3 regions of the Orrella daihaiensis genome follow, and region 2 is predicted to be linked to each of the others. Evidence: predicted binding sites of a transcription regulator. Region 2 holds the regulator's gene; each other region holds the start of a gene.
What was found. Region 2 encodes sigma-54, which starts transcription at its own class of promoters, with help from an activator protein. Its sites were predicted from a motif close to TGGCANGNAANCTGCTTT; they were not measured.
Positions count from the first base shown of each region.

Region 1: DHf2319_RS08065 (urease accessory protein UreD) is a predicted target of sigma-54. The motif match lies at 5,755-5,772, and genes of this name have one in related genera.
Region 3: DHf2319_RS04000 (TorF family putative porin) is a predicted target of sigma-54. The motif match lies at 4,686-4,703, and genes of this name have one in related genera.

Region 1 covers NZ_CP063982.1:1,741,523-1,751,979, reverse strand. The annotation lists gene DHf2319_RS08095 (ABC transporter substrate-binding protein) at 1-814, shown strand, start outside; gene DHf2319_RS08090 (ABC transporter permease) at 897-1,850, shown strand; gene DHf2319_RS08085 (ABC transporter permease) at 1,885-2,778, shown strand; gene DHf2319_RS08080 (ABC transporter ATP-binding protein) at 2,778-3,827, shown strand; gene DHf2319_RS08075 (ABC transporter ATP-binding protein) at 3,824-4,816, shown strand; gene DHf2319_RS08070 (aspartate/glutamate racemase family protein) at 4,853-5,560, opposite strand; gene DHf2319_RS08065 (urease accessory protein UreD) at 5,806-6,663, shown strand; gene DHf2319_RS08060 (urease subunit gamma) at 6,714-7,016, shown strand; gene DHf2319_RS08055 (urease subunit beta) at 7,264-7,590, shown strand; gene ureC (urease subunit alpha) at 7,587-9,299, shown strand; gene DHf2319_RS08045 (urease accessory protein UreE) at 9,302-9,844, shown strand; gene DHf2319_RS08040 (urease accessory protein UreF) at 9,837-10,457, shown strand, end outside.
Region 2 covers NZ_CP063982.1:224,560-235,016, reverse strand. The annotation lists gene DHf2319_RS01075 (DNA topoisomerase III) at 1-1,226, shown strand, start outside; gene panB (3-methyl-2-oxobutanoate hydroxymethyltransferase) at 1,257-2,096, shown strand; gene DHf2319_RS01065 (SET domain-containing protein) at 2,111-2,620, shown strand; gene DHf2319_RS01060 (DUF3429 domain-containing protein) at 2,625-3,140, opposite strand; gene DHf2319_RS01055 (ferritin-like domain-containing protein) at 3,177-3,989, shown strand; gene leuA (2-isopropylmalate synthase) at 3,999-5,711, opposite strand; gene DHf2319_RS01045 (hypothetical protein) at 6,130-6,678, opposite strand; gene rpoN (RNA polymerase factor sigma-54) at 6,716-8,128, shown strand; gene DHf2319_RS01035 (hypothetical protein) at 8,135-8,764, opposite strand; gene DHf2319_RS01030 (peptide chain release factor 3) at 8,798-10,408, opposite strand.
Region 3 covers NZ_CP063982.1:823,616-834,072, forward strand. The annotation lists gene DHf2319_RS03970 (pirin family protein) at 1-572, opposite strand, end outside; gene DHf2319_RS03975 (FMN-dependent NADH-azoreductase) at 609-1,229, opposite strand; gene DHf2319_RS03980 (LysR family transcriptional regulator) at 1,346-2,260, shown strand; gene DHf2319_RS03985 (flavodoxin family protein) at 2,298-2,798, opposite strand; gene DHf2319_RS03990 (TetR/AcrR family transcriptional regulator) at 3,218-3,844, shown strand; gene DHf2319_RS03995 (metal-independent carbonic anhydrase family protein) at 3,972-4,535, shown strand; gene DHf2319_RS04000 (TorF family putative porin) at 4,778-5,524, shown strand; gene DHf2319_RS04005 (DUF4395 family protein) at 5,614-6,045, opposite strand; gene DHf2319_RS04010 (oxygenase MpaB family protein) at 6,227-7,156, opposite strand; gene DHf2319_RS04015 (SDR family oxidoreductase) at 7,122-7,871, opposite strand; gene DHf2319_RS04020 (DUF4286 family protein) at 7,912-8,565, opposite strand; gene DHf2319_RS04025 (MmgE/PrpD family protein) at 8,626-9,987, opposite strand; gene DHf2319_RS04030 (histone deacetylase family protein) at 9,984-10,457, opposite strand, start outside.

The DNA.
Region 1 (10,457 bases), 1.3 Mb from region 2:
TGCCATTCCACAAATTGAGGCTCGTGGCTTTAAGATTTACAGCAACCCACAACCGCACGTTTGGCCTTGGCAACTTTCCTTCGTGGAGGGTTCACCATGGCTCGATAAGCGAGTCCGTCATGCGGCTAACTTGTGCGTTGATCGAGAGGGTCTAAAAACCTTGCTAGGTGGGCAAATGGGCGTTCCAAAAGGAACTGTGCCGCCCGGACATCCTTGGTGGGGTAATCCATCATTTGATATTCGTTATGACCCTGAGGCTGCCAAGAAGCTCATGGCTGATGCTGGTTTCTCCGCCGATAAGCCCATGAAGGCCAAAGTGCAGATATCAGCTTCTGGTTCGGGTCAAATGCAGCCCCTGCCGATGAACGAATTCGTGCAGCAATCTCTGAAGAATTGCTATTTCGATATCGAGTTTGACGTCGTGGAGTGGAATACGCTCTTTACCAATTGGCGCAAAGGGGCGAAGGATCCTTCGGCTAACGGTGCATCTGCAACGAATGTCAGCTTCGCAGCGATGGATCCATTCTTTGCAATGGTACGTTTTACGAGCAGCGGCACGGTACCTCCAACCTCCAATAACTGGGGCTACTTCACGTCGCCAGAGTTCGATCAGCTGATTGCAGCTGCACGCACTTCATTCGATGATAAAGAGCGTGATGCAGCTCTGGCTAAGTTACACGCCCGGATCGTAGAGGAAGCACCATTTGTATGGATTGCCCATGACACCGGTCCACGGGCGATGAGTTCAAAGGTGCAGGGCGTTGTACAGCCTAAGAGCTGGTTTATTGATATTGCACCAATGTCAATGCAGTAAGCCTCGATGGCGAACCACAGGCGAGTAGCGCTCGCCTGTGGTGTTTTAGGCAGTTGTGGTTCGGTGTTTCGGGGTTGCATGCATGTTTAATTTTCTCGTCAAGCGAATTATCTACACGTTGCCAATCATGCTGGGTGTGGCGCTCGTGTGCTTTGGGTTGGTGCATATCGCACCCGGAGATCCGCTCGTATCCATCTTGCCGCCAGATGCTTCAGTTGACCTTCAAAATCAGCTAATGGAACTTTACGGTTTCAACCGATCCCTGCCTGAACAGTTTTTTTCATGGATCTTCAGGGCTCTTCAAGGCGACCTTGGAACTTCAATCGCCACCGGTAGACCAGTCACAGAAGAGGTGCTGAAGGCTGTTGTTAATACCCTGCGATTAGCAATGGTTGCAACTGTCATTGGATTTGTGTTTGGTTGCCTGTTTGGTTTTGTTGCAGGTTACTTTCAGAATTCTTGGATCGACAAAGCTGCATCAGCCACCTCGGTGCTTGGCGTGAGTGTGCCGCACTACTGGTTGGGTATGGTGCTGGTCATTATTTTCAGTTCAATATTGATGTTGCTGCCCCCTAGTGGTGCGGGTCCAGGGGGCTCTGGTGAATGGGCTTGGGATTGGGAACATATCAAGTTCCTGATATTGCCAGCAGTCACGATGAGCGTTATTCCGATGGGCATTATTGCCCGCACGGTTCGTGCCTTGGTTGCGGAAATTCTTGCCCAGGAATTCATTGTGGGGTTACGGGCAAAGGGTTTGACCGATGTGGGCATCTTTCTGCACGTCGTCAAGAATGCAGCACCAACGGCCTTGGCCGTTATGGGTTTACAACTCGGTTACTTGCTTGGAGGATCGATTCTGATTGAAACGGTCTTTTCATGGCCTGGTACAGGTTTTTTGTTGAATTCGGCGATCTTCCAACGTGACTTGCCGCTTTTGCAAGGCACGATCCTGGTGTTAGCGACTTTTTTCGTGGTGCTCAACTTGTTGGTGGATGTCATGCAGACTTTGCTTGACCCCCGTATCGCACGCGGTTAATCACATTGCATCAGAAAGGTAACCCATCGTGAATATGTTGAATATCACTGTAGACAGTAGCAAAGTTCCGGATATCCCGTTTGAACGATCAGCCGGCTACTGGGAGAACGTTGGACGCCGCTTTATGCGTGATCCAGTTGCTTTGGTGGCTGCTGCTGTTATTTTGTTTTTGTTGTTTCTGGCGATTTTTGGGCAGTGGATAGCACCTTACGATCCCTATAAGGGTTCAATCATGACGCGGCTCAAGCCGATCGGTTTCGAAGGACATCTCCTTGGTACTGATGAGTTAGGTCGTGACATGCTCAGCCGGTTGATTGTTGGAGCAAAACTATCTCTGTTCATGGGAATCACGCCCGTGATTATTGCATTCGTTGTAGGTTCTGCTATCGGGATTTTGGCGGGCTACAGTGGTGGGTGGGTCAATAGTGTCATCATGCGTACGATTGACGTCTTTTATGCGTTTCCGTCGGTGTTACTAGCGATAGCCTTGTCAGGTGTTTTAGGTGCTGGCATCACTAATTCCTTAATTTCGCTGACGATTGTATTTATTCCGCCGATTGCCAGGGTTGCTGAAAGTGTTACCACGCAAATTCGCAGCCGCGATTTTGTGGAGGCCGCACGTGCATCTGGCGCTCATGCTTGGACCATTGTGCGGGTTCATGTGCTTGGTAACGTATTGGGGCCTATCTTTGTGTATGCCACTAGCCTGATCGCGGTCTCAATGATCCTGGCCTCGGGACTGAGTTTTCTGGGCTTGGGGGTTAAACCGCCAGAGCCTGAGTGGGGTTTGATGTTAAATACCTTGCGTACGGCCATTTACGTGCAGCCATGGATTGCAGCGCTGCCTGGTGTGATGATCTTTATTACATCAATCGCATTCAATATGCTGTCTGATGGATTGCGCACTGCCATGGAGATCAAAGACTAATGGATGCTTCAGTTGATTCTTTGGATCGAGGTGGACCAGCACAACCTTTGTTAAGTGTTAGAAGGTTGGTAAAACACTTTCCGCTTGGCAAGGACCTGATCGGCCGCAGCACCGGCGTTGTGCGTGCAGTCGATGGTGTTTCATTCGATGTGTTTAAAGGTGAAACATTGAGTGTGGTGGGAGAGTCCGGTTGCGGCAAGTCCACTACCGCGCGCTTGCTCATGAACCTGCTGGATCGCAACCAGGGCGAAATTGTTTTTGACGGAATGACAGTAGGTGGTACGCAATTACCGCTCAAGGAGTTTCGGCGTCAGGCACAGATGGTGTTTCAAGACAGCTACGCTTCTTTGAATCCTCGATTGACGATTGAGGACTCTATTGCCTTTGCTCCTCAGGTCCATGGTGTGCCTAAACGCGAGTCAGTTGAACGGGCAAGATCTTTATTGGCTAAGGTGGGGTTGGAGCCACGTCGGTTTGCCGAGCGCTATCCGCACGAGCTTTCAGGCGGGCAGCGTCAGCGAGTCAATATTGCACGAGCTTTGGCTCTTCAGCCTAGGCTGATTGTGCTTGATGAGGCGGTCTCTGCACTTGATAAGTCGGTTGAGGCACAAGTGTTGAATCTATTGCTCGATCTAAAGGACGAGTTTGGCTTGACCTATGTGTTCATCAGCCATGATTTGAATGTGGTGCGTTTCATCTCAGATCGTGTGATGGTTATGTACCTAGGCCAAGTTGTTGAAATCGGGGATAGTGAAACGTTATTTGAATCGCCGCAGCATCCCTATACTCAAGCTTTACTCTCCTCGATTCCATCGCTTGACCCGGACCATCGCACTGAGCGGCCACCTCTATCGGGAGATCCACCTAACCCTATCAACCCACCAAGTGGTTGTCGGTTCCACACGCGTTGTGCAAAAGCAAAGCCTGCCTGTTCGCAGGAAATTCCAGAACTTGTGCAACAGGCCAATGGCCAGTCGGTGGCTTGCCTGATGTATGTGCCCAATAGCAAATACAGTAAGCAAGCTAGTGGTATGGAGGTTGCAGCATGACTGAAGTAACTTCTGAAGTGGATTCACTTGTCAGTATTGAAGATTTGTCTGTGACTTTTACAGCCGGGAAAAAGCCAGTCCGTGCTGTGGACGGGGTTAATTTGTCTGTCAAGGCAGGCGAGGTTATCGCCTTGATTGGTGAATCTGGCTCCGGCAAAAGTGTCACATTGCGTTCGATTCTAAGGTTGCATCCACCACGACGCACCATTATGCAAGGGCATATAGTGGTCGATGGCGAGGATGTTTTACAAATGGCTTCAGGTCCCTTGGCTGACTTTAGGGGTAGCAAGGTTTCGATGATTTTTCAGGAACCGCTCTTGGCGCTTGATCCTGTGTACACGGTCGGTGACCAAATCGTGGAGGCTATTCGTCGCCACGAAAGTGTCGATAAGGCCACGGCGCGTGCCCGTGCACTTGAGCTGTTCGAACTGGTTAAGATTCCTAGCCCTGAGAGAAGATTAGCGGCCTATCCTCACGAGATGTCTGGCGGTATGCGTCAGAGGGCCATGATTTCATTGGCACTTGCTAGCCGGCCCAAATTGCTACTAGCTGATGAGCCAACCACTGCGCTGGACGCGACAGTGCAAATCCAAATATTGCTATTGTTGCGCGAGTTGCAGCGTGAACTTGGTCTTTCAGTGATTTTTGTCACTCACGATATTGGTGCAGCAGTGGAGGTAGCCGATCGCATAGCGGTTATGTATGCGGGAAAAATTGTTGAAGAAGGGCCCGTGAGAGCCCTGATTCGCGAGCCTGCTCATCCATACACGAAGGCATTGCTTAGCAGCGTGGCGCATGGTGGTTTTTCCAAAGGCAGTCGCTTGCACACGATTGCAGGCTCTCCCCCGGATTTGGCCAATCTGCCGCCCGGTTGTTCATTCGCTGACCGGTGCTCACAAGCGACTGACGCGTGCCGACAAGATGTGCCCAAAGAAGTATGGCTATCAGATAACCATAGGGCTCGCTGCATTCTGCTGAATCCGGTTTAGCCTGTTAGGCCCGACCGATAGATCTCTTTGATAGCATCAAGTGATCGTGAGTTTGGAGGGGGGAGGCGGTGCATAACCGCCTTTCCTTGTTGTGCGCAGTCCGATTCGAGTCATGGATTCCACCAGTGCTGCTGCGCAGGCCACGCCATCTAACACTGGCATTTGATACTTAGCGGCTAGGCCACTGGCAAGGTCAGTCATGCCCGCACAGCCTAGCACAATCGCTTCTGCATGGTCGATGTCGATTGCCTTTTGAATTTCGGCCTCAATCCGAGCCATTGCTTCAGGTTTGCCGTGTTCGAGCTCCAGCACAGGCACGTCCGATGCCCTGACGCTCGCACATTGGCGCTCAAGGCCATACCGTAGCAAGTTGTGCTCTAAAGCTGGGACTGATCGCGACAGAGTGGTTACCACTGAGAAACGGTTGGACAACATGGCTGCCATACGATAACCAGCTTCGCCAATGCCCACTACGGGGCGGTCCGTCAGGCACCGAGCAGCATCAAGCCCCGTGTCATCAAAACAAGCAATGACAACACCATCAATGTCAGGTTCACGTCTGATTTCGTGCAACAAGCCTGCCAGACTCAACGCCTCGTCGTAGTAGCCCTCGATAGAGACGGGACCATGCGCAGAGGTTCTGGCAATGATCTCGGTATCTGGGGACACAACGCGCCTTGCAGCTGTTGCGACCTTCTCGGTCATGGAATGGGTCGTATTAGGGTTAATGATCAGAATGCGCATTTTGTGCTCGGGTTTGTTTCTGAGTGATGATAAGGAATTTAACCATGTATCAAGCCACTCGTAGCGCCACTCGGTGGCGCAGCAAGGCACTATGCCTTGCCTGAATTTGGTGCAAATCTGCAGCTACGCACTACTTGATAGAACCCATGCACCAATTTGGTGATGAAAAAGCCCCTATTCGCGTTGCCCTCAAATGGCATGGTTTTTGCTCAAACTGTTGTGTCTCATACTTTTGGTATTCAAACGTGCTTGCACCGCTGATCTCTGCTGATAGCACCAACTCCGCTAATGCGGTGAGTTGGAACGCGTCATTGAAATTGGTGTTCGACTGGAGAGCGGACTGTACAGATCTGCGTTTTAAGCATGAGGGACCTCTTCGAATACAGAAGCCACTCTATCCTGATGGGCGAGAGTGTTGTCATGCAGTGGTCATCCATCCGCCCGGCGGAATTGCAGGTGGTGATGTTCTGCAGATAGATGTGTCGGTGGCATCAGAGGCACATGCTGTGATCTCTACTCCCTCAGCGGCCAAGTGGTACGGGTCATTTGATCAAAAGCGTGCAAGCCAGCGGATTGAAATCGACCTATATGGATGTTTGGAATGGTTGCCAAGCGAGACCATCGTATTTGATCGAGCGGATGTAGAGTCAGTAATGACTATTAGCGCTCGTGATGAGGCCCGAATGATCGGTTGGGATTTGTTGATTTTTGGGCGCCAAGGCAGTGGTGAGCGTTTTGAGTTGGGGTGTTTTGATCAAACGCTTAAAGTCACATTGGGTGGCGAGACGGTGTGGATAGATCGGCTTCGACTGGGTGGTTCGGACCCTTTGTTTGAATCACCCATTGGCCTTGGTGGGAACTATGCACTAGCGACTTGTTGGGTGATCGCCCCTGAGTCTGAGCCATGGTTTGAAGATCGTGTTGATTCTATTCGTTCGGCTTGTGGGTCTATTGCGTGGACAAGGTTACACCCGCGTTTATTGATAGGGCGGCAAGTCGGTTGCCCGATTCAGATGCATCGTCGTATGCAGCAGGCGTGGCGTTTCATCAAGCAGTCATATTGGAACTTGCCTGCAAATGACTTGCGTTTGTGGGCTACTTAATTTCAAGCGATGTCACCGCACACGCGGCCTATCTATCGAAGGATATTGCAATGGATCTAACACCTAGAGAAAAAGACAAGCTTTTGATCTTTACCGCCGCGTTACTGGCCGAGAGAAGGTTGGCGCGAGGGTTGAAGCTCAATGTGCCTGAGGCGATCGCCTTTATTACTGCAGCCATTATGGAAGGTGCGCGGGACGGTAAGACCGTCGCATCACTGATGAGTGAAGGGCGTGATGTACTGACCCGAGATCAGGTGATGGAGGGTGTGGCAGACATGATTCCCGATATACAGGTTGAGGCAACGTTCCCAGATGGCACTAAGTTAGTCACCGTACACCAACCGATTGCTTAATTGAGGAGATGGGACATGAGCAAAATATGTTTAGAAAGATTTTTGCTGAGTTTGATGATGATGCCTGGCATAGCCGTGGCTCACAGTGGGCACGGCAACACGCCAGTGCACGCTTTGATACACATGCTTGAAGACAATGGGCTATTGATAGGTGTGATATTACTAGTGGCGGTGGGGAGTCTTGTTTTTCACAGCCTACGTGTGCGGGCCACTCGTCGCGCGGATAACCAAAAGCGGGGATATCGTCATGATCCCCGGTGAGCTAATTGTTCGTGCTGGTCATGTTGAGCTTAATGCCGACAGACCAACGATGAGCATACGGGTCGTCAACACGGGTGACAGGCCAGTCCAAATCGGCTCACACTATCATTTTGCCGAGGTCAATGAATCGTTGAAGTTTGACCGCGATGTCGTTCTGGGCTTTAGGCTGAACATTGCAGCAGGTACAGCAGTGCGGTTTGAGCCTGGTCAGGCACGTGATGTTGAACTGGTTGAATATAGCGGCTTGCGCACGGTGTATGGGTTTCAAGGCAAAGTCATGGGTGGGTTGGATATCAAAGGAGACCACACATGAGAATCACCAGACAAGCCTATGCTGAGATGTATGGTCCAACGGTAGGCGACCGCGTCAGGCTTGCCGACACATTACTGCTAGCTGAAATTGAGCGTGATTTCACAGTTTATGGTGAAGAAGTTAAGTTTGGTGGTGGCAAAGTGATCCGTGACGGCATGGGGCAGTCTCAGCGAATGAGTAAAGATTGTGCTGATACGGTGCTCACCAACGCGGTCATTATTGATTGGTGGGGTATTGTTAAGGCTGATATAGGCATCAAAGACGGTCGCATCAGTGCCATCGGCAAGGCTGGAAATCCGGATGTTCAACCCGGGGTCACGATTGTGATTGGTGCTGCCACCGAAATCATTGCTGCTGAGGGCATGATCGTCACAGCGGGCGGAATTGATAGTCACATCCATTTTATTTGTCCACAGCAGATTGAAGAGGCTCTAACGTCTGGTATCACGACGATGATCGGCGGTGGTACTGGTCCGGCTACTGGCACGTTCGCAACCACGGTGACACCGGGTCCTTGGTATTTGGCTCGTATGCTGCAGGCCGCTGAAACCTATCCCATGAATCTCGGTTTTCTTGGCAAAGGCAATGCCTCATTGCCAGCGCCTTTACTCGAGCAGATTGAGGCTGGCGCGATCGGGTTAAAGCTGCATGAAGATTGGGGCAGTACGCCAGCGGCGATCGATAACTGCCTGAATATTGCTGAGCAGACTGACACACAGGTCGCTATTCACACTGACACATTGAATGAGTCGGGTTTTGTTGAATCAACAATTGCTGCCATCAAAGGACGCGTAATCCATACGTACCACACCGAAGGAGCTGGTGGAGGTCACGCACCTGACATTATCCGTGCCTGCCAATACCCTTACGTTTTACCGTCTTCGACCAACCCTACACGACCCTATACGATCAATACGATCGACGAGCATCTGGATATGCTCATGGTATGCCATCATCTGGATGCTAGCATCGCAGAGGACATAGCATTTGCAGAAAGTCGGATTCGTCGTGAGACTATCGCGGCTGAAGATATCCTGCATGATATGGGTGCCTTTTCGATGATTGCATCAGACAGTCAGGCAATGGGCAGGGTGGGTGAGACGATTATGCGTACGTGGCAAACCGCCCACAAAATGAAACAGCAGTTTGGTGCACTGTCAGCTGGCGGTTTAAGCGATCCGAGTTCGAATGATAATAATCGGATTAAACGTTACATCGCCAAGTACACGATTAATCAGGCTGTTACCCATGGAATTGCCCATGAGGTTGGTTCGATCGAGGTCGGCAAGTTGGCCGATTTAGTCATTTGGCGCCCGGCATTTTTCGGGGTAAAGCCAACCACGGTAATTAAGGGTGGGATGATCGCGACTGCCTTAATGGGCGATCCAAATGCATCAATTCCAACACCACAACCGGTCCATTACAGACCACAGTTTGGCTGCTCGACCAGAGCGGTGGGCCAAACGAGCATTACGTTTCTTTCACACGCAGCTATAGCGCAGGGTGTGCCAGATCGATTGGGTCTGAACCGACTGATCAGCCCCGTTGGCAATATTAGAAAGATAAGCAAAGTCGATATGAAGCTTAACGATGCGACGCCTCAAATCACGGTTCACCCGGAAAACTACAAAGTCTATGCTGATGGAGTTTTGCTTGATTGCGAACCAGCGTCGGTTTTACCGATGGCACAACGATACTTTTTGTTTTGACCATGCCTGTTCTTTACGACAAGCTGATTCGCGAAGTATCACAGTTGAGCTTGAGTGACGCTCAAGTGGTGCAACTAACTTGTAATGAGCGCCAACGTAACCGTTTGGCGCTTATGTTGCCAGACGGCCAGGCAGCGGCCGTGGTGTTGCCGCGTGGTCAGTTTCTGCAGGCCAACGACGTGTTGTTATCAGCTAATGGAAATGCATTGATCATTCAAGCTGCTGTTGAGCCCTTGATGCAAATCCGTGCAGATACAAATCTTAGTTTGATGCGAATGATTTACCACTTGGCCAACCGCCATGTAAGAGCCATGATCAGGGAAGGGGCCATTTTGATTGAGCCAGACGCTGTTCTAGAAAAAATGATTCTGCAACTGGGTGGCCATGTAGAAATGGTCGAACAAGTGTTTGAGCCTGAATCAGGGGCCTATGCAGGGGGTCACCATCACCATGGTGATGATGAACCGTTAGATCGGGCGATGGGCAATATCGGTGAGATGTTGTCAATTGCCGCTCATCACGCCCGAGGTAATCATCATGATTGATCAGCATCATTGGCTTGATGCTATGCATCTGGCCAGTGCCAGTTTGCCGATTGGCGGGTTTGCTTACTCGCAAGGGCTGGAACAAGCCTGTCATGCAGGTACTGTACATGATTTACGTTCGGCCAAGACTTGGATAAATGACTACCTGTTACTTGTGATCGCGCGACAAGAGATGCCCTGGTGGAAAGTGATTTACGACGCTGCTCGCGATGATGATTGGATGACTGTTGAATCAGCTACCCAGATGCTAAATGCCTTGAGGGAAACAGCGGAGTTAAGGCTTGAGGCGATGCAAATGGGGCACGCAATGGTTCGGTTATACGATCAATGGCGAGCAATTGATATTCAACAACTACAGAGTCAGGCAACTGGCATTCCAGATACCGTCAAGCAAGTCCTGCAAACAGATTACACAGCAGCGCATGCAGCGTTATGTGGCTTCCGTCGGCTAGAGCTTCACGCTGCGATGGCCGCCTGGTTATGGTCGTGGATCGATAACCAGGTCTTGGGGGCCGTGAAGCTTGTGCCGCTCGGGCAACAGGACGGCCAGTCGCTGATTCACGCGCTTAAACCCAAGATTCTGGAGGTTATAGAAATTGCATCGAACACAGTC
Region 2 (10,457 bases):
TGATACCCGTGGACCCAGAAGAAACTGTGCGCACTGAAGATATTGAATCGGTCTGCCTAGCGACCAAGCCACCACCGCGATACAGCGAGGCCACCTTGCTGTCAGCCATGGAAGGCGCCGGCAAACTGATTGACGATGAAGAGCTGCGCGAGGCCATGTCTGAACGCGGCCTGGGCACGCCAGCTACGCGTGCGTCGATTATCGAAGGCTTGCTCAACGAGGGCTACCTGCGCCGAGAAGGGCGTGAGCTTGTACCCACCGCCAAGGCACGACAGTTAATGACCCTGCTCAACGGGCTTGATGTCAAAGAACTGACTTCTCCAGAGCTCACGGGTGAGTGGGAACACAAGCTCAAACAGATTGAACAGGGTGAGCTTGCCAGACAAGCCTTCATGCGCGAGATTGCGCAGATGACGCAAGTGATTGTCAAGCGAGCTAAGGAATATGATCGCGACACTGTGCCAGGTGATTACGTCACATTGCAAACGCCTTGCCCGAAATGCGGTTCAGTTGTCAAAGAAAACTACCGTCGCTACGCTTGCACCAACTGCGACTTTTCGATCAGCAAGCACCCTGGTGGACGCACGTTTGAGCCTGCTGAAGTAGAGACCTTATTACAGCACCGCGAAATTGGACCACTGCAAGGCTTCATCAGCAAAATGGGACGACCGTTTGCTGCGATTCTACGCATCGACAGTGATCACAAGCTTGAATTCGATTTTGGGCAACGCGAAGAAGAGGACACTGAACCAGTGGACTTCTCCAACGCGACCCCGCTTGGCAAGTGCCCCAAATGTAGCGCCCGAGTCTTTGAGCATGGTATGAATTATGTGTGCGAAAAGTCTGTTGGCCCCGACAAGACCTGTGACTTCCGAACCGGCAAGGTAATCCTGCAACAAGAGATCTCACCGGAACAGGTCACCAAATTGCTTGACAGCGGAAAGACTGATTTGCTGGAGAACTTTGTATCGAGCCGTACCAATCGGAAGTTCAAGGCCTATCTGTCAGTTGGCGAGGGTGGCAAAGTAGGTTTTGAATTTGAGCCTCGTGCCGCAAAAACGCCTGCAAAAAAAGTAGCGGCTAAAAAAGCAACTAAAACAGCAACTAAAACAGCAACTAAAACAGCCACGAAAGCCGCCACAAAGGCCACCACTAAAACGGTAGCCCGCAAAACCTCAGCCAAGACAGCCACAAAGCGAGCATCGAAGACGCTCGCAGGCAATTGAAATATCCACTAAGCAGCACACTGAGAATCCATGAGCATTCATCAATCGATCAAACGCGTGACAGTGCCTCAATTAAAGGGGTGCAAAGGGCAACGCAAAATCGCGGCACTCACAGCCCACAGCAGTGTATTCGCCAGCCTAATGGACGAATACCTTGATTTCATATTGATTGGTGACTCCACCGCAATGGTCGCTTATGGATTACCCAATACCCTTTCCATTACCGTGGAGCAAATAGCTGCTCACACCGCGGCTGTTGTTAGAGCAACTGCTCACGCCTGTGTGGTTGCTGATATGCCCTTTGGTTCGTATCAGAAAACACCTGAGCAGGCATTTGAGAACGCCGCCTACCTGCTGTCAGCCGGTGGCGCTGACGCTGTGAAACTTGAAGGCGGTGAAATCATGGCCCCCACCATTGAGTTTCTGGTCAAGCGTGGAATCCCGGTGCTAGCTCATGTCGGCCTCATGCCTCAACACGTTAACACCATGGGTGGGTACAAGGCCCAAGGTATGGATGAAGCAACGGGCAAACAGGTGTTGGCTGATGCCGTGGCTGTTGAACGTGCTGGCGCATTTGCTGTTGTTCTGGAGGGTGTCAAAGAAGAACTTGCGAGCGCCATCTCCGCCAAGCTTGGCATCCCAACCATCGGGATCGGGGCCTCCGTGGCTTGCGATGGGCAAATCCTCGTGACTGAAGATATGCTCGGGCTAAACGGAGAGAACGTTCCGAGGTTTGTAAAACGCTACGCCAATTTAGCTTCTGAGGTACAGCATGCGGTACAACGGTATGCCGATGAGGTACGTGCCGGTGCATTTCCCGAGAGCAAACACTGCTTTGGTGTGAAAAGCACCACGCCTAGCAAAGCCTGACACTGGAGTATGTCGTGAGCGAAACTGCTGATTCCCAAGCCGAAGACATCGTCTGGCATGTTGTTAGACAGTCAAAGATACACGGGCGAGGTGTATTTGCCAGACGTCATATTCCTGCAGGTACCCGTATCATCGAGTATCAAGGAACCCGTATCAGCAGCCAAGAGGCTGATAGACGCCACCCTGCTAATCCTGACGACCCATTTCATACTTTCTTTTTTGTGTTGAGTAGCGGCAAAGTCATTGATGGCAATGACCACGGCAATGATGCGCGCTGGATCAATCATGCCTGCGACCCCAATTGCGAAAGCGAGGAAGGGCGCGGTGGTAAGCGGGTTTATATCAAAGCCAAACGCGATATCACCCGCGGTGAAGAGCTGAACTATGACTATGGCCTGGTCATGGATGGCAAAGTCACCAAAAAAGACCAACAAGATTATGCTTGCCGCTGTGGCAGTCCAAAGTGTCGAGGCACTATGTTGGCCCTGCCTAAAAAGAAAAAGCGTAAAAGCAAAAAAGACTAGCGCATCAAACCAAAAACCACCAGGCGATTACCATGGTGGCCAATACACCAGCGGTCAAAATCGTGCGCAGAGGAAACAACCACTGAGGGGCAACGCCCGGATAGGACCGTATGAGCCAGGCATCGCCTAGCCATTGCAGCACAAACCCCGCCGACAGCATCAGCACACCAACATCTGGTGCTACCAAAGTGGCAAACCAACCAATGAGTGCTGGAACAACACTCCAATAAAACATGATGCCTTTGGGTGCCCGCTCTCCGGTAGCCGCAGCCAAGCCCCACCAGATCGCCCCCACAAAGCTCAAAATAACCGCACCATAAGTATTAAACGCCAGCAATGAGATGACTGGCGGCAAGCCCAAGCCCAACACCTCAGATAAGGACAACAACACGAACGGGATCAAGCCGGCCAACCCTGGCAGCAAAACCGAGAGCGGGATTCTTGTGTTGTTTGTCTGCGCGCCAGTCGCTTGAGAATCAGTCATCTGTTCAATAGATTTAAGCAGGGATTTGTCTGCCATTCTAGCGCCTGTGTGTGCTGCGCGCGCTAAACTTAAATGATGACTAACAGCCGAACCATCGAAGCCCGCGAACTCGCCCAACAAGCGCTTTTGTGTAATGACGTCGCGACCAAGTGCGAAATGGCCCGCCACTTAACCGACGACGTGCCGGTTAACTTATCTGTTGCTCTTGATGAACCGGACCCGTTACCGGCTGCGCCAGGGCGTCCGAACAAACCCGTTTTAGTGGCACCGAGTGAGCTTAAACACCGCAGCGTAAGCACTGAGCATGGCAGAGCCGTGCTACTGCACGCATTAGCGCATATTGAATTCAATGCTATCAATCTGGCCTTGGATATTGTCTGGCGGTTTGCCGACATGCCTGAGCCCTTCTATCGTGACTGGCTCAAAGTAGCGCGTGAGGAGGCCTATCACTTTGGTCTGTTACAAACACGGCTTGAGTCTTTAGGCCATGAATACGGCGACTTTCCAGCTCACAACGGCTTGTGGGAAATGGCCACTAAAACGTCTAGTGACCTGTTGGCTAGGTTAGCGCTTGTACCTCGCACCCTAGAGGCCAGGGGCTTGGATGCATCACCAGCGATCCGTAGCAAACTCGCTCAAGCGGGTGATCATGACAGCGCCGCTACGCTCGATATCATTTTGCGCGATGAGATCGGCCACGTTGCCATCGGCAACTATTGGTATCGGTTTGTATGTGAACAACGCGGACTAGATCCTGTCGAGACCTATGACAGTCTTGCCATGACCTACAACGCGCCCCGCCTGCGCGGTCCATTTAATTTGCAAGCCAGGCGGCAAGCCGGTTTCGATGACATCGAACTGGCTCGCCTGCAGGACCGGGTGTAAGTTACTTTACTAAGCGGCTGTTTTATCGAGTGCGCCTGACAATTGGCTAGTGCCATACTGCGCCACGTAACGATTCAAACCGCTTAATACGGCCCGGAAAGACGCGGTCACTATGTCGCGATCAACACCCACGCCAAAGCCTGTCGGCGCATCGGCAATTCGGGCCTCAACGTAGCAGGCCGCCTTGGTTTCGGTACCGGCGCCAATGGCGTGCTCGTGATAATCAACCACCCGCAGTGGCACACCAAGGCTATTTACAAATGCCGAGATGGCACCGTCGCCTTCTCCTGTTAACACTTGGCGCTCACCATTGATTTCAAGCTCAACTTCAATAGAAAACTGCTTGCCTTCACCTGCATCAGGATCACCCGTAATCCGGTGCTTGATGAGTTTGAACGGTGAGTGCAACGAGAGATACTCGCGCTCAAAAATTCCATACACATCACGCGCACTGACCTCGCGCCCGGTTTCATCGGTCACTCGCTGGATGGCCCGACTGAACTCAATCTGCAATCGACGCGGCAGCGCCAACCCTTGCTCTTGCTCAAGCAAATATGACACCCCGCCTTTACCTGACTGGCTGTTGACCCGGATCACGGCGTCATAACTACGGCCCAAATCGGCGGGGTCAATGGGCAGGTAGGGCACTTCCCAAACGGCATCCGGCTTTTGCACGGCGAAGCCTTTTTTGATGGCATCTTGGTGCGACCCAGAAAACGCCGTAAACACCAGATCACCCACATAGGGATGGCGTGGGTGAACGGGCAACTGGTTGCAATGCTCCACTGTGCGGCGAACCTCATCGATATCTGAGAAATCAAGCCCAGGATGAATCCCTTGGGTATAGAGATTTAACGCCAAAGTCACCAAGTCCACATTGCCGGTTCGCTCGCCATTACCAAACAAACACCCCTCAATACGATCAGCACCCGCCATCAGTCCGAGCTCAGCAGCAGCCACAGCGGTGCCACGATCATTGTGTGGGTGCAGGCTTAATACGATGCTGTCGCGGCGATTGAGTCGTGTGTGCATAAACTCGATCTGATCCGCGTACATATTGGGCGTGGTGGCCTCAATCGTGGCGGGCAAGTTAAACACAATCTTTTTTTGTGGGCTCGGGTTCCAAGCCTCAGTCACCGCATTGCACACCTGGAGCGCGAATTCCGGCTCGGTGGTGCTAAAAACCTCAGGGGAATACTCGTAGTACCAATCTGTCTCTGGATGCTTGGCCATGCACGCCATCACCGTCTTGGTGCCGTCGACAGCCACTTGCATGACCTCTTCTTTGCTCATGTTGAACACGATCTTGCGAAACGCCGGCGCGCAAGCGTTATACAAGTGGATCATGGCTTTCTTGGCACCCGCAGCTGCCTCGACCGTGCGCTCAATCAACTCGGGGCGCGCCTGCGTCAAGGCAATGATAGTCACGTCCTCAGGGATGCGCTTCTCATCAACGAGTTTGCGCACAAAATCAAAGTCTGTTTGAGAGGCTGACGGAAACCCGACCTCGATCTCTTTAAGACCGATGCGAATCAGCATGTCAAAAAACTCCAACTTGCGCTCAACGCTCATGGGCTCAATAAGCGACTGATTGCCATCGCGCAAATCGGTGCTCATCCAGATTGGGGGGTGGGTTATTCGTTTGCTTGGCCATGTGCGCTCAGAAAAGTCGCGCTCAAATGGCTTGAAAGGAATGTACTTGGTGGCTGGGTTTGCAAGCATTTTGTACCTCTTTTGACCTGCTTTGCAGGCAATCATCTCTTTTGTTCGAAATTAACTGGATAGACGACCAGACGATTCACCGTCTGTCGCAAATGTGGCCAAGGGCTGCCGGACTGCCACGGGGCACTAGGCCCGGCAACCGATCGGTAGTAGTAGGGGAAGTAGGGCCGATGAGCCGGCACCAGAGACGCAACCTTCAAATGACGCAAAACGACCGGGAACGAGCGTTCCCTTGGCTGCATCAAAACGGTTGGTAATTGAGTTCATAAGTCGTAGATAAACACAAAATACGATATTTGGCAAGGGGTTAGCGACTAAAGGACATCCATCCGAATAACAAAACACCTTCGGATCGAGCAAACTTGCAGCTAATTCACCACAAATCAGTCACCGTCTCTGTGCTATCAGTACTCGTGGGTCAAGCGTCAGGCGATGCACTGCCTGGCGTCTGACCGTCGCGTGCCGACAGGAGAACCTGATGCTGGGCTCTGGCAGTTGCCAGTTTGCGTACGCGGCCACGCCTGAGTTGTTCACGAGCAGCGATCAAGTCACCAATGGTGACTGGACCCGCTTCCTTGTCCCATACCCACAGTAAAACATCTACACCCTCAGGACTCATGCCTTGAGCGAGCTTTTGCACATCGGCCACCGAGACAGACACCTCTCGACCGGCCTTGACACTAGACTTTAGCCAGCTACGAGCCAGCGACAGTACAATCAATGTGAGTATGATGGTGACTGCCCACCATAAATATGGGTTGATTCGAGTCAGAAAAGTGACGACCTGTGTCCCTAAGGACTGTAGCCCCTCGTAACTGACCAGTGATCCTCCGATCAGAATCTGCTTGGCAACCCAGAGCCAGGCCAAGGCTGCCAGCACTAGCACAACGCTGCGCCAGATCCAGCGTGGTAGGCAAAGGCGACGAAGCAACGAGCTTAGCTGCCCGATATCAGTTTTAGTGGTCAAGGTAGATTCATCCGTACGCATAGGCGACATTGTAAGCATGGTTAGGCAATCTTTAGACATCCGTTTAGGTCAACATCTTACGTTGACGCCTGCCTTGCAACAGTCGATCAGGCTGCTGCAGCTATCTAGCCTTGACTTACAGGCTGAAATTGAGCGGGCGCTTGACGAGAACCCGATGCTCGAGGCTCAGGCTGGTGAGGATACTGCCGAAGTGCTAGCTGTGGTGCAGGAGGTTGAATCCGCACCGGAGCCTGACAAGCAAGCTGAGCTCTACAGCAGCACCCGGCGCAGCCGTGACGATGACTATGCTGAGAGACCCGAAACCGGGGCAAGCCTGACATTACGCGAACATCTACTGAGCCAGCTTGGCACCACCCGAGTAAGCGCACGTGATTGCGCGCTGGTGAGTCTATTGATCGATGACCTAAACGATGACGGATTTCTGGAGTCGTCTCTAGCGACTATCTTAGAGATGCTAGATCCGGCCACCGGTGTTGAGTTAGACGAGTTACATGCAGCACTACGACTCTTACAGTCGTTTGAACCGAGCGGTGTAGGCGCTCGCGATTTGTCTGAGTGTCTGTGCTTGCAGCTCGAGCAACCGGACTACGACTGTCTACCCGGCTTACGTGATGAGAGCATTCTGAGGATCGCCCGTTTAATTTGTAAAGACCACCTCGCTACCTTGGCAAGTGGCAACCTAACCAAACTACAAGAGCTCCTTGGTTGCGATACACCAACGCTTCAGCAAGCTCACGCATGCATCCTTCGCTTAAATCCGCGCCCGGGTAGCCCATGGTCCAAACCCGCTGCTGATTACGCCATCCCAGACGTCATTGTGCGCAAAACCGCTAGCGGCTATCGCCCTGTACTGAATGAATCTGCGCTTCCCAAGCTGAACATCAACGCGGTCTATGCAGAAGCGCTCGGCTCAGCACGCTCGGGTGAGCACTCTGCTTTGCAAGGACAGCTGCAGGAGGCACGCTGGTTGATCCGTAATATCAATCAACGATTTGAGACGATTCTGCGAGTGTCGGATTTTATCGTGACACATCAACAAGCCTTTTTTGATGCGGGTTGGGGTGCGCTGAAGCCGTTAACTCTTCGCGAGGTAGCCGCGGAACTCGGGTTACATGAGTCGACGATTTCACGTGCGACTAACCAGAAGTACATGCTCACTCCTTTTGGGACCGTTGAATTAAAGCGATTTTTTGCCACGGGGCTGAGCAGTGGTAATGGTGAGACCACCTCTTCGATGGCCGTACAGACCAAGATTCGCCATCTGATAGAGCAGGAGGACGCCAATAAACCCCTGTCTGATGGCCAACTTGCAACCTTGCTTGATAAAGAAGGGATTCAGGTCGCCCGCAGAACGGTGGCTAAGTACCGTGAACTGATGCGGATTCCCAGCGCCTCTCTGAGGAAATCGCAGGCACTTGCCCGTCGCTAAGTAGTCTTAGTTGACCAAATTATTGGTAGATGGACACAACGGATGGCGTCCCCAGGCACGGTTGGGATCACAAAACTTTTTTCTGGCACGTTCGATGCAGCCTGGCCGAGAAAAAAATCCTACGTTGTCACAAGCGTCGATAGCATCGGCGAGTTGCTCATCCCAGGAACGCGTGACCGCCGGCGCCTGGGCTACTTGCACAGGCTCTTGCGCAGACGGCGCTGGCGCGGCCGCAGCCGTTAAATCGACCATTGCCACGTCTGCCTCGCCTTGTCCCAAACCAGCACCAGCCCCAGATAGCATGTCAGACACTGTGTAAGACTGGTCGCCACGACCAAGCACCACCATCGGGTCAAGATTGCTCTCAAATAGAGACACCGCCTGCACTTCCCACATAGGCTGGATTTTTTCCATTGGCTGACCAAGTGACCCGTCTAGCAACGGTTGCGGCGGGATGGCAGCCAAAGGCCTGCCAGCGGCATCACGCACAATCTCCGGCGGTCGGGTTGTATTGGTGCGTGCATCGGCCGAAATGGTTGGGGCCTGATCAACGAGCCAGTTGCCAACACCAATGCCTGCAGCGGCCGAAGCGCCGAGCATCAACACCACCAAGACAAACAACACACGCCAAGACATAAGTTTTAAAGAAAATCCCTGTGTAGGCCCAAACTACTGAAACACCTTGCCACCGTGCTCTCGCATCGTGTGAAACTGTACATCGGGATAGCGGTCCTGAACTACCCGTAACTGGGCCGGTGATCCCGCGAGGTAAGCCGGCGCCTCTACGACATCATAGGCAATCTGGGCCGCGTTGGCATCTAAAAACTTGGCCAATACCTTAGGGTCATCAGCAGTGACCCAACGCGCCAAGGTAAAGCGCGCCGGCATTAACCGGGCTTCTACACCATATTCGGTCTTTAAGCGATGGATAACGACCTCAAACTGCAACTGGCCAACCGCGCCAAGTAACAAGGTAGCACCTGCGGCAACTGGCCGAAAGACCTGGATTGCACCTTCCTCGCCTAGTTGGGTCAAACCAGTACGTAACTGTTTGGTGCGTAATGGATCTTTAACCTCCACGGCCTGAAATAATTCAGGCGCAAAAAATGGCAGGCCCGTAAAGTGAAGGACCTCGCCTTCGGTCAACACGTCTCCGAGATGCAATATCCCATGGTTGGGAATTCCAATCACATCACCCGCGAACGCCTCTTCGACCAACTCGCGCCGCTGCGACAGAAATGACACCACATTGTTTGGGCGGATCTCCTTCTGATTGCGGCTGACTTTCAGGCGCATGCCTCGGTTAAATTGACCAGAACTGACCCGCACAAACGCAACCCGATCACGATGGGCCGGATCCATATTGGCTTGCACTTTGAACACGACGCCAGTGAATTTACCCTCATCGGGGTTGACTGTGCGCTCTAACGCCTGTCGCGGCCCTGGCGCTGGCGCATACTTGACCAAAGCCTCGAGCACTTCTTGAACCCCGAAATTATTGATCGCAGACCCAAAAAATACTGGCGTCTGGCGACCTGCCAAGAACGCCTCATGATCAAAAGCCGGCGAGGCCGCCTGCAAAAGCTCAATTTCCTCGCGAGCCTGCAAAAAAGCCTGGCCAAACTTTTGTTCTAACTCTGGATTATTCAGCCCCTCAATCGTCTGGTCTTCCTGCTCGGGACGACGGTCGCGTCCCGATTGAAACAATCGCATGCGATCAAGCTGCACATCAAATACACCTGCGAATTGCTTACCCATTCCAATCGGCCAAGAAAACGGCACCACATCCATACGCAAATGTGACTCAACCTCTTGAATCAAATCAAGCGGTGGTTTGACCTCCCGGTCAAGCTTGTTGATAAAAGTGATGATTGGTGTATTGCGTGCGCGGCATACCTCTAGCAAGCGAATCGTTTGCGGCTCAACACCGTTGGCCGCATCAATCACCATTAAAGCTGCATCAACGGCGGTCAAGACGCGATAGGTGTCTTCAGAAAAATCTTGGTGACCAGGTGTATCCAACAAGTTAATGACACAATCCTGATACTCCATTTGCATCACCGATGACGCAACCGAAATACCACGCTGCTTTTCGATTTCCATCCAGTCCGATGCGGCATGACGTGATGCTTTACGCGCCTTCACGCTTCCTGCAATCTGAATCGCGCCGGCAAACAACAGGATTTTTTCAGTAAGCGTTGTCTTACCAGCGTCTGGGTGAGAGATGATGGCAAATGTGCGTCGCCTGGCGACTTCTTGTTTAGTGGAATGGATTGACATCGGTAGCGATCAAAAATCAGCGTCAGCAAAAGCGGCAAACCCTGTTTGC
Region 3 (10,457 bases), 600 kb from region 2:
ATTGCCTGCGTGAAAGAGGTGTTGGCCGGCAAATGGAGATCCAGAAACAGGGGTTCGGTGTCGGGCCGTGTGACCGCACCCGGCATTCCGTGGCTATGGCCGGCGATCACGCGTACCAACACACCGTCGTCTGTGGTGAATTCCGGAATCGAGTCTGGTGAAATATCTCGATAGCTTGGCTTGATCATTTTGCGCTCGGCGGGCAGATTCAGCCATAACTGAAAGCCTTCCATCAGGCCTTCTTCCTGCTCCGGCAACTCTGAGTGGATTAATCCGCTGCCGGCTGTCATCCACTGCACGCCGCCTGGTCCAAGCAACCCTTCGTTACCAGCACTGTCGCGATGCCGCATGCGACCGGCAATCATGTACGTCACCGTCTCAAACCCGCGATGTGGATGATCTGGGAATCCGCCAATGTAGTCATCGGGGTTGTCGTTACGAAATGCATCAAGCATCAGAAACGGATCTAGCCTGCGTTGCAGATCTTGCGTCAGTACGCGGGTTAACTTAACGCCAGCACCGTCAGCCGTTTGCACACCTTGCACGAGTCGTTCAACTTTTCTGGGTTGCATGCGGTATCTCTCCTTGGTAGCTGTTGGCTTTCAGGTTCAGGCAGTCGCGGGTTGAGCGCTTGCAAATAAGGCTTCGATTTGTCTGTGCGCTTGGAGCATCGCTTTTTCTGCTATCTCAGTGCCCATGGCCAAACCCTCAGCATAAATCCACTCTACATCGGTCATGCCCAGAAACCCCAACATGGTTTTAAGGTAAGGCACTTGCGAATCATTCGGCGTGTCGCGATAGATGCCGCCGCGCGCTAGCGCCACGTAAACCTTCTTACCCTTAAGCAAACCTTCTGGGCCGTTTTCTGTGTAGCGAAATGTGACACCTGCTCGTGCAATGGCGTCAAACCAACTCTTTAGTTGTGCCGGAATGCCAAAGTTGTACATCGGCACGCCCATCACCAATACGTCAGCGGCTTGCACTTGGGCGATGACTGCATCATCGATCGCAACCCGGGCGCTTTGCTCGGCTGAACGTTCTGGTTCGGCAGTGAACAAAGCTTTCAGAGCGTGGCTATCGAGCGTTGGGTGCGGTTCGTGGCCAAGATCACGTACCTGTACGTGTGTAGCTGAGTTTGCAGCTTTTAGTTGTGCGACCACGGCGTTAGCAAGTTTTGTCGAGCTCGAGTCATCGCCGCGTGCGCTGGAATTGATCTGCAATATATTCATGATAGGTCCCGGTTGTTTTTGGTAATAGAAGCAGTTTATTATCCATTTTTATGCTTATAAACCATTAAAAATGGATAATATTGTTCTATAAATGAAACAATAAGCGTGTGTTTTCAATGATCTCTAACCCAACTCAACTCGCTGACGCCAACGATTTGATCTTATTTGCCGAGCTAGTCGAAGCCGGAGGGTTTACGGCACTCTCGAGGCAGATGGATTTGCCCAAATCCACCATTTCTCGTCGTATCGCCGCTTTAGAGACGCGACTCGGCCAGCGCTTGCTAACTCGTACAACCCGCCGACTGATAGTGACTGATTTTGGGGAACGCATGCTAGAGCATGCTCGCCGCTTGCAAGAAGAGTGGCAAGGTGCATTGGCATTGGCGCAACACGAGCAGGTCAAACCGCAAGGGCTGCTGCGCGTATCGTTGCCGCCAGACCTCGCACAGCTTGAGCTCGGTTCCATGCTTATCCAGTTCGCCGCGCGCTATCCGGACGTTCGGGTAGAGCTCGACCTGTCGGCTAGGCGCGTGGATCTTTTAGCGGAACGCTTTGACTTGGCTGTGCGTATTGCAGGGCAGTTACCCGATGACGCGACCTTGGTGGCGCGTAAGCTTTGCGATATGAGCGTGCATTTATACGCCAGCGCTGCTTATTTGCGTCAATTTGGATACCCTGAGCACCCCAGCGAGTTGTTGTCTCACACGTGTTTACGGTTAATCAGCAGCAGCGGTGAATCGGTTGCCTGGCGTCTACATGGCGAGCAGGGCAGTTGGGAGGGATTGCCAACAGGACCCATGTCCTCAAATTCGCCATCCTTGCAGCGGCAACTGGCGATCAACGGCATGGGTATTGTGGCCTTGGCCGATGTGCTAGTCACTCAGGAGGTTTCTCAGGGTCTTCTACAGCGAGTCTTGCCCGATTGGTCACTGCCTACCCTAGCAGTTTGGTGTGTCACACCAGGTAGACGGTTGCTACCGTCTAGAACCAGAGCCTTTATGGCGTTACTGCAATCGACGATGTCGGCTTAGCCAACATGAGTTGCCAAGTTCGGTAAAAACTCACTCTTTAAAACATCCCCATGCCAAGGCCAGCGCCCAACATGGCCCCTAGCTCTACGCAGGGGTCTAGTTCTGATTCGGTCAATTGTTTCGTGGCGAGGATACGCTCAGGTGTTTGAGCACGGACGTTGATGATAATAGGGGGCGCGACTGCCTTGAGTCGCCAGCCAGTCACGATCCGCTCGATTTGTTTGACGGCACCTTGCCCATCACTGCCCGCGCACACCATGACGGCATATGGTTTGCCTTGCAGCCTTTCAAGGCACGGGTAATAGGTTCTGTCAAAGCAGTCCTTCATCAACCCGCTCATACTACCGAGATATTCTGGCGTTGCAAAAACATAGCCATCTGCGCGCAGAATGTCATCGGTATCGGTTTGGCTAGCATGCTTGAGAACCACGCTAACACTTGGGTCAGCTCGGGCGCCCTGGGCACACGCCTGTGCCATTTGATGGGTGCCACCGGTCATAGAGTGGTAGATGATTAACAGCTCGGCTCGGGATGGCAGAGACACGTTCATTATGGGCCAGTGGGTTTTGAATATCGGTGTGGATAGCAGAAAATACCAACCAGTTTCTTATTTTACTTAAGCAAAACGAACTCATCATTTTGCGGTTATGGTGAGGCAAGGCTTCGCTTCGATGTCCAGCTCCCAGGTTCGTATAGACCCGTGCGGTGAGCTTTTATCAAAAGCGTAAATTTTTTGTCATGGATTCTGCCCAGCTAATGCTAAATTCATGCTTGAACGTAATAGACTCGCGTATCGATGTTTGAGAATAGTGCGTGATTTCTTGGTTTGGTATCGCCCAGAAAATCAGATGGGAGAAGGTCGTGGCAGCAAATCAATCAATGGCTGGCAACCGAGCGATGGTTGCTACCTTAATAGTCATTATTTTGTCAGTAGCATTTTTAGTCTGGTTAAATCACATGTCTACAACCACCACAATACCGCGAGGCCAGCTCAAAGGCGCGATCATTCAATACGCCATGGCCTATGTTGAAAAGAACGGTTACAAAGACTTAAACCTAGATACCGTCAGCCGTGACTTGAACGTAAGCCACGGGGCGCCGTATCGCCATTTCAAAACCAAAACCGATTTATTAGCCAGCCTTGCATACGACGGATTCAACGACTTGGCTGATACTCAGACTGAGTTCCTGTCTCGACATCCTGAAGGTTCTCGCGACCAGTTAATCGCATTAAGTGAGGCTTATGTCGACTTTTTGGTTCGACGGGAACGACTATACGATGTGATGTGGGATTTCACGTGGACCCCAGACATCAACCAGGAAACCGCAGCAGCTGGTCGCCGTACATTTTTGATACATATCGGTGCCATCAAGTCTTATATTGACACGCAGGGGCTAGATCCCGAATTGCAGGACGAGATGGCGATGAACGTATGGGCTTTTTTGCACGGCTTGGCGGTTCTGGCCCTGCATAAGGAAGCGATCGTCAAGCCAACGCCAGAGCGTTTGAATATGCTCGTTCGATCTGGAATGAACGCCATGCTCGATGGTTACGATCAACGTCGAAATAAAAATCTTCATTAGTGGATTTGCCCCCATTATTTGTCAGCCTTAGAGTTTCTTGTGGGTAATGTTCTCAAGTGACTGAAAGTTACGTTAATATCCGGATACTGTGACCTACAGTAACTTATAGAAATTCAAGGAGATTCTGATGCGAGCTATTTTCGTAGCGTTGGCCAGTACGGCTGCAATGGGCTTATCGACTGCCGGCATGGCCTCTGAGATGGCAACTGTGAATCGGGCAATCACCGAGCAAGAGGTCTTCAATGCTCAGCAGGCTTGGTGTAAAGCGCTCGTCGACATCAGTCATGTGAATGCCACACAAGGGCAAGCTGCCGCTAAGGCTCTGGCAACGCAGATTATTGATTCAGCCTACGGTTATCAGCTTGGCACGGTGTTATTTAAGCCGACGTTAACAGTTAATCCTCAAACATTTCGCACCAGTCGTCGCGGTGCCATAGCCTACTTTGTGGGTGGCGATAGCGCTTTTCCACAGGACAGTGGATTTGCACTGAAGGATTGGACCCAGTGCCGGACCGATACTGCCGGCATTTTGCTGCTTGGCAACAGTGCCACCTCGATGGGTAAGGTCATTCTGACCGATAAAAACGGTAATGTCGTCACCGTCGATAAGACGTGGGGATGGGTCAAAGACGACAATGGTCAGCTGCGCATTGTTCTGCACCACTCTTCGCTGGAACATGACGCCAATTAAATCAGTCGATTGCTAATCCCACAATTGCAGGGCCATGAACGGCCCTGCAATTTTTTGACGCGGCGCACAACTTTGGATCGTCCCGACCCAACTTAGGTGCAAAAACCGACCCTTGCTGGTGATAGGTCGGTTTTTTTCTTGGCTCCAAGCTGGCACGATTCCTGCTTTACCCTGTTTGCGGCTAGGTTTATTGGCCGACATGCTGATTACTCGATCGCATGTTGAACCTTTTGCAGGAATTCATGATGAATACCAAACGATTGCTCTCGTGTATCTTGGCGGCACCAGTGCTTGCCATTTCCGCTAATGCCAGCGCCGAGGGTACAGACCTCGGACACGGTTTTAACCTGTCTGGCAACATCACAGTGATTAACGATTATCGTTTCAGGGGTTACACCCAGACCAACTTCAAGCCGGCTGCCCAGGTTGGGATAGACCTAACCCATGAGTCGGGTTTCTATATCGGTAACTGGAACTCCAACGTGGGTTGGACCACCGGCACATCGCTTGAAATGGATTTCTATGGTGGTTGGAGTGGCGAGGTGCAGGGCATCGGTTTGGATGTGGGCGTTATTCAATATGCCTATCCGGGTGCAGACATGGAAGTCTCCCCCAACACATTTGAAATTTATGCTGGTGTAAGCAAGGGTCCATTTGGGTTGAAGGTCTACTACACGCCGACCAATTGGTTTGGTTACGCCGATTCGAAGAATGCTTGGTATTTTGATGGTTCAGCGGGATTCGACCTCGGTGACGGTTGGTCGATTGGCCTACACGCGGGCTATCAGGTACTACAGAATGTGACCAATGCAGACGGTAATAATGTCAGTGGATATTTTGATTACAAAGCCGGGATTTCCAAGGACATCAAAGGTTGGGTGTTTGACCTGAGCGTGGTTGGTGCATCGACTGACGATCTGTTTCTGAGCTCTCAGGGTCATCCGGCAGGCCGGGTTGGAGCTCTATTCTCGATTGCCAAGTCGTTCTGAGTCATCACCGTGCCAAGTGCAAAGCGCCTGCAACCTAAGAGGGTTGCAGGCTTGGGTATTGGCGCTTGGTGCGCGACCAAGCACACGTCTTAGCCTGTCATCTTGGGAGGAAACAGCTTGTACCAGAAGCCGTACACCCAGCATGCTGCGCAGAAAGAAAAGGCCCACTCAAGGGTTGAGAAGATCACCAGAGCGATGGTCGGCACCACCCAGAAACTGTTGCCCATGAAATACAACACGCTAGCGACGGTGGCCGCGATGAACAAGATCTTGTTGGCGAACATCTTGGCGCCAGCATTTTCTTTAGCACCAGCACGGTTTATGCTCTCAAGCAATTTGGCAAACCCTCGGTGCGAAGGACATTTGTAGTGCCCTAGAAAACCTCTGACCAAGCCCATGAGGGCGAGCACTGGAAGCAAATACGGGAATCCTAGCAGTGCAACACTGCAGACCATGAAAGTAACAAACGCCTCTAGGCGGATAACGTTGGCATTAACGGGCGGCACATCAAAACGTAGCATGGCGGGCTCTCCTTGGAAATTTTGCTGATGACAACATTATATATAAATATAAATTACATACAAGTAAATTGTTTGGGCGGTTTGTGTGTAAGCCCAGCCAATGGTCGAGGGTCGAGCTCTCTGGTACGCAGGTTCAATGAAGGGATACTGCAGAGAAATAATGACTGCTGCGCTTGTGGGTTCAGCCCCGCGGTTTGGCTAAACGTTGACGGGCATGAGCGCTAACCCCCTCGGTGGCCAAGGTCCATTCAATCGGGACACTGGCGATTGCCAGGGCGTGTTGGGTGATGTGTCGGCACCAGGCTGGTCGCTCTGCTTGGCCAAGATCAGCCAACACCCAGGCGGGCAATAGATCGAATGCGGCATCTACGATCAGCCGGACAAACGGTCGGTCTCTGCGCCGACAAGGAAAGTTTTTAATGAGCTCAACGACCTCGTGCACCCGGTCATCAACGCTCAATTCAGAGCGATAGGACAACAGCATCTGTTCTGCACTCGCGACACTTTGAGGCAAGTCGACTGCACCGAGTGCTTCACCAATACGTTGCATCTCTACAAAGTATTGATTTTGCATGAACAAGGGCAGCCGGGTGTCGCCATGGATGCAGTAGCTTTTCAGGAAACTAATCGTTTCGCCCAAATGTACCCAGCGCAGCAGGTGGGGATCACGTGCATCGTATGGTTTGCCGTCTGGCCTTAGGCCATTGACGCGCGCATGGATCTGATTGACTTGGTTGATCGCTGCTTGCGCCATCTCATGGCCACCGTAGGTGGTGGCGGCAATAAAGTAGGCAGTGCGTCCGAGACGGGCGCGTAAATTTACTCGGAAACTGGAATGGTCCCAAACACCAGCGAGTGCACCCGGATGCATTGATTGAATGAGCAAAGATGACAGTCCACCCACCAGCATGGACACCAGGTGAGCGTGCACTTTCCACGTAACGCTGGCTGGCCCAAACCAGCCAGGGTCACCTTCAGGCTGCAGGAAGGCAACCGGTGGGCCGGTCGTTGAGCCCGTCATTGCCCGGATCTGCTGGGCCAACGCTTGGCGCAGCCGGGTTTGTAGAGCGGTACGATTAGCGGCCGCCACCGACATCGAGCGTTGCGCCATGGACATAGGAGGCCTGATCGGAGGCTAGCCAAATCACCGCTTGTGCAATCTCCTCTGGCTGGCCTATCCGTTTCATCGGCACCAGTGTGCGAGCAAGTTCGGTGGCAACAGCGAGCCCACCGCGGCCATTCTGTATGTCGGTCGCAATCAAGCCCGGGCGAATAGCATTGACCCGAATGCCTAGCTCGCCAACCTCATTTGCAAGTGCCAAATTGAAGCCGTCAACGGCAGATTTGGAGGCAGAATAGGCATTGCCACCCGGCATGGAACAGAGTTTTGCAGCGGCAGAGGACATGTTGATAATGACCCCTCCGCGACCGCCATTGGCAGTAGACATTCGTTTGACGGCTTCACGGCTGCAGTAGTAGAGACTAAACACGTTAGCCTCAAACGTACGATGCACAGCCTGCGGATCTGCGTCCAGAATGCTGAATGTTTCGAGTATGCCCGCATTGTTAACCAAAACGTCCAGCGTGCCAAAGGTTGAATCAATCGCTTCGAACAATTCAACGACTTCATGATTGTTGGCCACATTGGCTTTGAAGGTTTTGGCAATACCGCCCACTGATTCGATACTTTGAACCACCGCTTTGGCAGCCGCGTCATTCGACACGTAATTCACGGCCACTTGATAGCCGTGTTCGGCAGCCAACAATGCGGTGGCTGCACCAATACCGCGGCTAGCGCCGGTAATCAGCATGGTTTTAGCGGCCATTGCTTCCTCTTTTCTGGTTGATGTTTGGTATCTGCAAATTCTAGAGCTCAGCTTTGGCCAAGTCCCACAGTAACTGGTAGCTGCCTGAGGAAATTAGCTCATATCCATCATCGGCAAAACGCTCGTGTGCAAATTGACGGCTGGCTGACACCGAGGTGCCTTCAATCAACACAAACCAATCGGCTGCACCGGGGTTTGGTTTGTCCGGTTCAGTCAGTGACTTGGACAATTCCGGATCGCTTTCAATAAGGTGGATCGAGATCATGCCGGGCAAGCTGCCCGGATCGAGTGTCGCAGCCAGGCTTTGGCGGACTTGTTCGGCCAGGTGAAGCTTCGGGCGAAGTCTCACGACGGTCATGGCTGCCCCGCGGCCTTGCCCACGTGACACGGTAATTCGTCCCACGACTCGGATCATGTCTTTAAAGCGAGCAATATTGGTTTTTGACCATTCGGTTTGATTGGCAAGTGCTTGTTGATAGGCTGCGCTACTCAAGTCTTCGAACCTGTTTGTGGTGTAAGTGGCAAAGTACTTGGGATTTGCGTCAATGGCTTGGTAGCGCCGCGCCTCGAGGAAGCCTTCAATCGATACGCGCTCTGCAATGTGCTCACGGTCATACCAAAGGTTGAACTCGTCCTCATGAGTCGGATTGATGTTCATGGATGTGATCAAAATGCCTTTGCCAGAGATAGGCATGGTGTGTGTTCTCCGTAAGTGGCTGGATTATCAATTTACTTTGATGGCTGACATTCGTACTTATTTAAAAAGGTCATGCACATCAGACACTTTGTCTAATGCAGTCAGGTTCGCGTACAACTCATGTAGATTTTTGTTACCTGTTCTTTGATGATCATCGATTAACCCGCAACATTGCATGAATTTCTCTTCACGCTGCTGTTGTGACAAAGGCCGTTTGGGGCTAGCCAACATGTTGTCAATCTTGGTTTGAAACACTTGTCCATTGCTGAGCACCACTTCGATGGTAACTGGGGTAAAGGCATTTGGATCAGGATTGTCATCAACCCGCATGGTGACTTTTTGTGCGAGTTCGAAAGTCTGTGGGTCGGCGAGTTCGTCATCAAAATAGTGTTTGGGCTCCAGATGTCCGTGCTGCATGATTTTTGCCAGTACATAGGGCATACAAAGCCGAGCATAGTTTGGGCTCGGATTAAGCAGCGGTGGGCGGTTAACCAACCGACTGATGAGCGAGGGGCCGGTTACAACGACCGACTTGATTGACTCGGTCGCAAGTTTGTGTTCTCGCAACATATTCAGTAGCCCCTCAACGCCTGCGTGAGTTGCTCGCCCGCTTGGATAGGGCTTATGGCTGAACTCATCAATGCGCCAAACCCTGCCAAGTTCATCAAGTAATGGCTCGAGGGTGAAGTCGCGTTCAAACATGGCTAGGTAGCCACACTCGCCACTGATCGGGTTATCAAGTGACTGAAGCTCGGTTTGGGCGAGTTCGCATGATTGCCATGCTGCTCTGGCATTGAAACTGACTTGCAAGGGCAGCACCGGTCGACCCTCCCGATGGCCTTGCATGGTGCCACTGGCTTGCGCCAGTTGAAACCCCCATGCAGCGATCACCTGATCAAGCGCCAGTCCTCTAAGCTTGGCCAGACCGGCGACTGCGCCAAAGCCGCCTGCGGTCGCCGGCCTAAAAAATTGCATCGCCTGGTTGGCCGCTAGTCCGAGTGTGCACGCCACATCGATGCCCACGACCACCGCGGTGATGAGTTCTTTGCCGCTGATACCCTCGCGGGATTGTGCTTGTGCAATGAGTACCGGCAATAGTGTCGCCATGGCATGGACAACGGCTCCCTCGTGCACACAGTCGTACTCCTGGCAATGCACATTAAATGCGTTTGCCATAATGGCATTCGGTGCCGACAGACCAAGGTTGGCTCCCCAAATCGCAACCGGCCCGCCGGGATCAATACTTTTCAGTGCTTCTAGTAGTTGTTGCGCCTGCGGCACAGCTGTGCCGGCGATGCCAACCGACAATGTGTCGGTGATGAAAGTCTTGGCGCAATTTATCGTATGTTCGGTCAAGTCCTCGTATCGAGTACTCACCACATGCTTGGCTAGACGCCATTCTGCTGAATGAGTGGTCAAGCGGAGGTCTCCATTTGTTTATGATTAATGGCTCGCCAGTGATCGAGCGCTCGTGAGATCGTTTGTACGTGTACTCGAACTGTATTGTTTATGTCGGTGCCATATCCTCCGGCCATCGTGACCGCGACACCTATGTTCAATGATTTGGCGAAGGCGAACACGCGGTCATCGCGCGCTTGCAACCCTGCAAAGGTGAGGTTTAATCGTCCGAGCCGATCGGCTTCATGCGGATCCGCGCCGGCGAGATAAATCAGTAATTCAGGTTTGAATCGGTCCGTCAGTTGATTGAGTGCAGCGTCAAGCGCCGTCAGATATTCATCGTCTGTGCAACCGTCCGGGAGTCCGACATCGAGATCGCTTGGCTCTTTACGAAACGGAAAATTTTTCTCGCCGTGTAGCGACAGCGTGAAGATGCTTGGGTCGCGCTTCAGAATGCTGGCAGTCCCATTGCCCTGGTGAACGTCAAGGTC